2 regions of the Micromonospora sp. URMC 107 genome follow, and region 1 is predicted to be linked to the other one. Evidence: riboswitches for the same ligand, from Rfam matches in the RefSeq annotation. Region 1 holds a riboswitch; the other holds the start of a gene.

Region 1 (3,395 bases):
CGAGCCCAGGGCCGGCGGGGCGACCAGCAGCAGGCCCAGCACGGGCAGGATGAGCAGCCAGCCGACCCGCGGCTCGTGGTGGCCGTGCCCGTCGTGGTCGTGCGCGTCGTCGTGGTCCTGCGCGTCGTGCTGGTCGGCGGGCGTGCGCCGCAGGATCGGGCGCAGCTCGTACCAGAGGGTCATCACCGCGGCGGCCACCAGCAGCAGGCCGGCGGCGATCAGGAAGGGCCGCAACCCCTCCTTGACGTAGCGCAGGTGCAGGTCGGTGAGGCTGGCCCGGACCACCGCGCCCCCGAGCAGCAGCAGGACGACCGCCTGCGCCTGCCGGTTCACAGCAGCACCGCCCCGGTCGCGACGGCCACCGCGACGGCCACCGCGAAGGTGGTCGGGGCGAACCGCAGCGCGAACCGCCGGCCGAAGACCCCGGCCTGCATCGAGATGAGCTTGAGGTCGACCATCGGCCCCACCACCAGGAAGACCAGTCGGGAGGTCAGCGAGAACTGCGACAGCGAGGCGGCGACGAAGGCGTCCGCCTCGGAGCAGAGCGAGAGCAGCACCGCGAGCCCGGCCAGCGCGAGCACCGAGAGCACGGGGTCGTCGGCGAGGGTCTGCAACCAGCGCTCCGGCACGACGACGTTGATCGTGGCCGCCGCCGCCGCGCCGATCACCAGGAACCCGCCGGCGTGCGTGACGTCGTGCCGGACCGCCCCCCAGAACGCCCGCCCGCGCGAGCTGTCGTCCAGCTCCGGCCGGCGCGGCAGCCGGATCCAGTCGGCCCGGCCGAGGCGCAGCCACAGCCAGCCCATGGCCATCGCGACGACCAGGCTCGCGACGGCCCGGCCGAGGACCATCGCCGGGTCGTCGGGGAAGGCCACCGCGGTGGCGGTGAGCACGATCGGGTTGATCGCCGGGGCGGCGAGCAGGAACGCCAGGGCGGCGGCGGGGGTGACCCCGCGCCGGATCAGCGAGCCGGCGATCGGCACCGCCCCGCACTCGCAGCCGGGCAGCACCACGCCGGCCGCGCTGGCCACCGGCACCGCGAGCGCGGGATGGCGCGGCAGCGCCCGGGCCCAGAACGACCGGGGCACGAAGACCGCGATCACCGCGGAGAGCAGCACCCCGAAGACCAGGAACGGCACCGCCTGCACCATGACCGAGACGAAGACGGTGGTCCAGGTCTGCAACCGGGGCGCGGAGAGGGCGCGGGCGAGCGGCTCGCGGAAGACGATCAGCAGGATCAGCAGGCCGGCGAGCACCTCCACCGACCCGATCCGCCGCTCCGGGCGGCGGGGCGCCGCCGGCGTCTCCTCGCGTACGCCCGGGGCGGCCACGCCCACCGCGCCCGGACGCGGCCCGTCCGGCACGCGGCGCTCAGCCTCGGATGTCACGTACGTGTCCCTCTGCCGGTTCTCCAGTGGCCGCCCGAGAGTACCGGGGCGGAATCGACCGCGTCGATCGAACGCGCAGGTGAGCTGCGGAAAGATCACTTTGCCCGATGATCTTCAAAGGTGTTAGCGTCGGCGCGACAACTTCACATCCGACAGGGGAGCGCACAGCGCTGAGAGTGCGGGCACCGCCCGCAGACCCTCGAACCTGATCTGGGTAATGCCAGCGCAGGGAGTTCGGTCGACCTCCAGCCGCGTCGACGTCCGGCACATCCGGGCGCGGCGTGCGTCTTCTCCTGGTTCTCGTTCGGGACTGGGAGCAATCATGCGAGACAACAACACCACCACCCGGTGGCGCACCGTCGACGTCGTCGTCGCCGCGGTGATCGCGGTGGCCTTCGGCGTCATCTTCTGGGCCTGGGGCCTGCTGTGGCGGGCCGTCGACCCGGCGTTCGCGTTCTTCCCGGCCGGCCAGGCGATCATGTACGGCGTGTGGCTGGTCCCGGCCGTCCTCGGCGGCCTGGTGATCCGCAAGCCCGGCGCGGCGCTCTTCTGCGAGGCGGTGGCGGCGACGGTCTCCGCGCTGCTCGGCTCGGAGTGGGGCGGCGTCACCATCGTCCAGGGCCTGATCCAGGGACTCGGCGCCGAGCTGGCCTTCGCCGCGTTCCGCTACCGCTCGTTCCGGCTGCCCACCGCGCTGCTCGCCGGCGCGCTGACCGGCCTCGGCGCGGCGCTGTTCGACTTCTTCGTCTGGAACAGCGAGTACGCCCTGGGCAGCTACCGGATCCCGTACGCCCTGCTCACCATCGTCAGCGCCACCGTCGTCGCCGGTGCCGGCGGCTGGGCCCTGACCCGCGCCCTGGCCACCACGGGCGCCCTGGACCGGTTCCCCGCCGCCCGCGACCGCGCCCCGATCTGACCCGCACCACGGAAATGGGGTCGATCATGAGGTTGGCGGCACGCCGGGCGACGGGCGTGGGCCGTACGCGGGGTGGACCTGCGCGTCGAGGCCGGCGAGCGGGTGCTGCTGCTGGGGCCCTCCGGGGCCGGCAAGAGCACCCTGCTCGCCGCGCTGGCCGGGCTGCTGCCCGAGGACTCGGGCGAGCAGGAGGGCACCGTCGAGATCGACGGGCTCGACCCCCGCAAGGGCCGGGAACGGGTGGGCATCGTCTTCCAGGACCCGCAGACCCAGCTCGTGATGGCCCGCAGCGGCGACGACGTGGCGTTCGGACTGGAGAACCGGGGGGTCCCCGCCGGGGAGATCTGGCCCCGCGTCGACGAGGCGCTGATCCGGGTCGGCTTCCCGTACCCCCGGGACCGCCCCACCGCCGCGCTCTCCGGCGGCGAGCAGCAACGGCTCGCCCTGGCCGGGGTGCTGGCGCTGCGGCCCGGGTTGCTGCTGCTCGACGAGCCGACCGCCAACCTCGACCCGACCGGCGCGGCGCTGATCCGGGCGGCGGTGGCCGGCGCGCTGGACGCCGACACCACGCTGATCCTGGTCGAGCACCGGGTCGCCGAGGCGCTGCCCCTGGTCGACCGGGTGGTCGTGCTCGAACCGGGTGGCGGCGTCCGCGCCGACGGCACGCCCGAGGCGGTCTTCGGCACGCACGGCGACGCGCTCGCCGACGAGGGCGTCTGGGTGCCCGGCCGCCCGGTACCGCCCCGCCACGCGACCGCGCCGGCCGGCGACGTGCTGCTCACCGCCGACCGGCTCGCCCTGCCGCCCCGGCTGGCCGCCGTCGACCTGGCGGTACGCGCGGGCGAGGCGCTCGCCGTCCTCGGGCCCAACGGGGCCGGCAAGTCGACCCTCGCCCTGCTGCTCGGTGGCCTGCTCAGGCCCGGAGCCGGTCGGGTCGCGGCGACGACGGCACTGGCCGGCGACGGCGCCCGCACTCCCCCGCACCGCTGGCGCGCCCCGGCGCTGGCCCGCCGGGTCGGCTCGGTCTTCCAGGACCCGGAGCACCAGTTCGTCACCAACACGGTCTACGACGAGCTGGCGCTCGGCCCGCG
Region 2 (3,395 bases), on a different contig from region 1:
GTACACCGCGCGTGCCGGGCCGGGCGGCATAGGGTGGATCTCGTGACTGAGATGACCTACCGCCGGTTGGGCGACTCCGGGCTCGTGGTGTCCGTGGTCGGCATCGGCTGCAACAACTTCGGCCGCAAGCTCGACCTCGACGGCACCCGGGCGGTGGTCGACGCCGCGCTCGACGCCGGAATCAACTTCTTCGACACCGCCGACATCTACGGGGAGCCGCAGGGCGGCTCCGAGGAGCTGCTGGGCCAGGCGCTCAAGGGCCGACGCGACGACGTCGTGGTGGCCACCAAGTTCGGCATGGACATGAACGGCATGAACGGCCCCGACTTCGGCGCCCGGGGCGCGCGTCGCTACATCGCCCGGGCGGTGGAGGCGTCGCTGCGCCGGCTCGGCACCGACCACATCGACCTGTATCAGATGCACGAGCCCGACCCGGGCACCCCGATCGACGAGACGCTCGCCGCGCTCGACGACCTCGTCCGCGCCGGCAAGGTCCGCTACCTGGGAAACTCCAACTTCGCCGGCTGGCAGATCGCCGACGCGGACTGGGTGGCCTCGTCGAACGGCCGCTCCCGCTTCATCAGCGCGCAGAACCACTACAGCCTGCTGGAGCGCGGCGTCGAGGCCGAGGTGGTGCCGGCGTGCGAGCGCTTCGGCCTCGGGCTGCTGCCGTTCTTCCCGCTGGCCAACGGGCTGCTCACCGGCAAGTACAAGCGCAACGAGGCCCCGCCGGCCGGCAGCCGCCTCGCCGGTGGCGGCCGGTACGCCCAGCGACTCGCCGCCGCCGACTGGGACACCATCGAGGCGATCGAGGCGTACGCCGCCGAGCGGGGCCTGTCGATGCTCCAGGTGGCGATCGGCGGGCTGGCCGCCCAGCCGGCGGTGACCTCGGTGATCGCCGGCGCCACCACGCCCGAGCAGGTACGCGCCAACGCGGAGGCGGGCACCTGGCAGCCCACCGACGAGGACCTGGACGCCCTGCGCGCCGTCCTCTGACGAGGGTGCGCCCGGCGGGCTGTGTCCCGCTCGGGGCCGGGCCTCGGCTTCCACGGGAAGGCGAGCCGGGGCGGTACCCGGGCGGCGGAGGGCATCCGGACAGCATGGCGTGACGGAACGGCCACGCGCCGCCCCGACCGTCGGGTTCGGGCGGTCGGTGTGAAATCCGCATCCCGACCTTGGCGGATCCGGCGATCCGTCGTACGGTGACACCCGCAAGTGACCCACGGGAGCCCGGTACACCGGGCTGAGAGGGGGGCTGTGAGCCCCCGACCGTCGAACCTGATCCGGGTAATGCCGGCGCAGGGAGGAGTGTTGCCGTGCCGTCCCTCGGGCGACTGCATCTCATCACCGACACCCGACCCGGGCGGGATCCGCTCGCCGTGCTGCGGGCCGCCCTTCCGGTGGCCCGCGCGGAACTGGTCGTGCAGGTCCGGGTGACCGACGACGCCACCGACCGGGAGGCGTACGACCTTGCCCGCCGGGTGGTCGCGCTCTGCGGCCGGTACGACGCCACCTGCCTCGTGAACGACCGGCTGCACGTGGCGCTGGCGGTGGGCGCCGCCGGTGGGCACGTCGGCGCGGACGACCTGCCGGTCGGGGCGGCCCGCCGGGTGCTCGGCGCGACCGCCGTGCTCGGCGCCACCGCCCGCGACCCGGGGACGGCCGCCGAGGCGGTCGCCGCCGGGGCCAGCTACCTGGGCGTGGGCCCCTGCCACGCCACCAGCACCAAGGCGGGGCTGCCGGCGCCGATCGGCCCGGCGGGCGTACGCGCCGTCGCCGACGCCGTGGACGTGCCGGTCGTCGCGATCGGCGGGGTGACCGCCGCCAGGGTTCCCGCACTGGTGGCCGCGGGGGCGTACGGGGTGGCGGTGGTGGGGGCGCTCTCCGGGGCGGCCGACCCGGCCCGGGCGACGGCGGAGCTGCTGGGAGCCCTGGGGTGCTGACCCGACCGGACGTCGCCGTGGTGGGGGCGGGACCGGTCGGGCTGGCGATCGCCTGGCGCTGCGCGGCACGCGGGCTCCGGGTCGTCGTGCACGACCCCGCCCCGGGCCGCGGCGCGTCCCACGTCGCCGCCGGGATGCTCGCCCCGGTCGCCGAGGCGTACTTCGGCGAGCACGAGCTGACCGGGCTGCTGACCGCCTCCGCCGCCCGCTGGCCGGCGTTCGCCGCCGAACTGACCGCCGCCAGCGGTGTCGACGTCGGCTACCGGACCGAGGGCACGCTGATGGTCGGGCTCACCGCCGACGACCTGGCCGAGGCGGGCCGGCTGTGGGCGTACCAGCAGGGGATCGGGCTGCCGGTGACGCCGCTGCGCCCCTCGGCGCTGCGGGACCGCGAGCCGGCGCTGGCGCCCCGGGTGCGCGGCGGCGCGCTCGCCGCCACCGACCACCAGGTCGACCCGCGCCGGCTCGTGCCCGCGCTGCGCACGGCCGCCGAGCGGGCCGGCGCCACGCTGGTCCCCGTCGCCGTGCACGCCCTGTCCGACGTGGACGCCGGGGTCACGGTGGTCGCGGCCGGCTGCGGTGCGGCGGCCCTGACAGGGCTGCCGGTGCGGCCGGTGAAGGGGCAGGTGGTCCGGCTCCGCGCGCCCGGCGGCGGCGCGCCGGGCTTCCGGCACGTCATCCGGGGGTACGCCGACGGCGAGCACGTCTACCTCGTCCCCCGCGCGGACGGGGAGGTGGTGGTGGGCGCGACCGTCGAGGAGCGCTCCGACACCGACGTGTCCGCCGGGGCGGTGCTGCGCCTGCTCCGCGCCGCCGTCGACCTGCTGCCCGAGCTGGCCGAGTACGACCTGGTCGAGACCCTCGCCGGCCTGCGCCCCGGCACCCCCGACAACGCCCCCATCCTCGGCCCGCTGCCCAGCCGGCCCGGCGTGCTCGCCGCGACCGGACACCACCGGCACGGCATCGTGCTCACCCCGGTCACCGCGGACCTGATCGCCGACCTGGTCGACACGGGCGTGGCGGACCCGATGCTCGCCCCCTTCACCCCGGCCCGCTTCACGCCGGCCGCGACCGCCGGGCCCACCGCCCGCCCGCCCGCATCCGAGAAGGAGCACACGTGGAACTGACGGTGAACGGCGCCGGGCGCAGCCTGCCCGGCGGCTCGACCGTGGCGGACCTGGTCCGCGCGGTCACCGACCAGCAGCGCGGCCTCGCCGTCGCGGTCAACGGGGAGGTGGTGCCGCGTACGGGCTGGCCGGCGACCCCGCTGCGCGACGGCGACCGCGTCGAGGTGCTCAGCGCCGCCCAGGGCGGGTGACGCGGTGAGCTTCGACCTGGGGGGCGTGCGCCTCACGTCCCGGCTGATCCTCGGCACCGGCGGCGCGGCCAACCTGCGCGTGCTGGAGGACGCGATCCGGGCCTCCGGCACCGAAGTGGTCACGCTGGCCCTGC

Evidence for each region. A riboswitch is a leader RNA that binds a small molecule or an ion and turns the genes downstream of it on or off. The one in region 1 is predicted to bind thiamine pyrophosphate.
Region 2: it holds a riboswitch for thiamine pyrophosphate, as region 1 does, so the genes downstream of both, thiE (thiamine phosphate synthase) here and ACSNN9_RS26100 (ECF transporter S component) in region 1, are expected to answer to the same signal.

Annotation. Positions count from the first base shown of each region.
Region 1 covers NZ_JBPQTK010000175.1:2,977-6,371, forward strand. The annotation lists gene ACSNN9_RS26090 (TIGR03943 family putative permease subunit) at 1-333, opposite strand, end outside; gene ACSNN9_RS26095 (permease) at 330-1,331, opposite strand; TPP riboswitch at 1,533-1,638, shown strand; gene ACSNN9_RS26100 (ECF transporter S component) at 1,711-2,304, shown strand; gene ACSNN9_RS26105 (ABC transporter ATP-binding protein) at 2,377-3,395, shown strand, end outside.
Region 2 covers NZ_JBPQTK010000192.1:69-3,463, forward strand. The annotation lists gene ACSNN9_RS26840 (aldo/keto reductase) at 34-996, shown strand; TPP riboswitch at 1,214-1,322, shown strand; gene thiE (thiamine phosphate synthase) at 1,317-1,943, shown strand; gene thiO (glycine oxidase ThiO) at 1,937-3,070, shown strand; gene thiS (sulfur carrier protein ThiS) at 3,061-3,261, shown strand; gene ACSNN9_RS26860 (thiazole synthase) at 3,266-3,395, shown strand, end outside.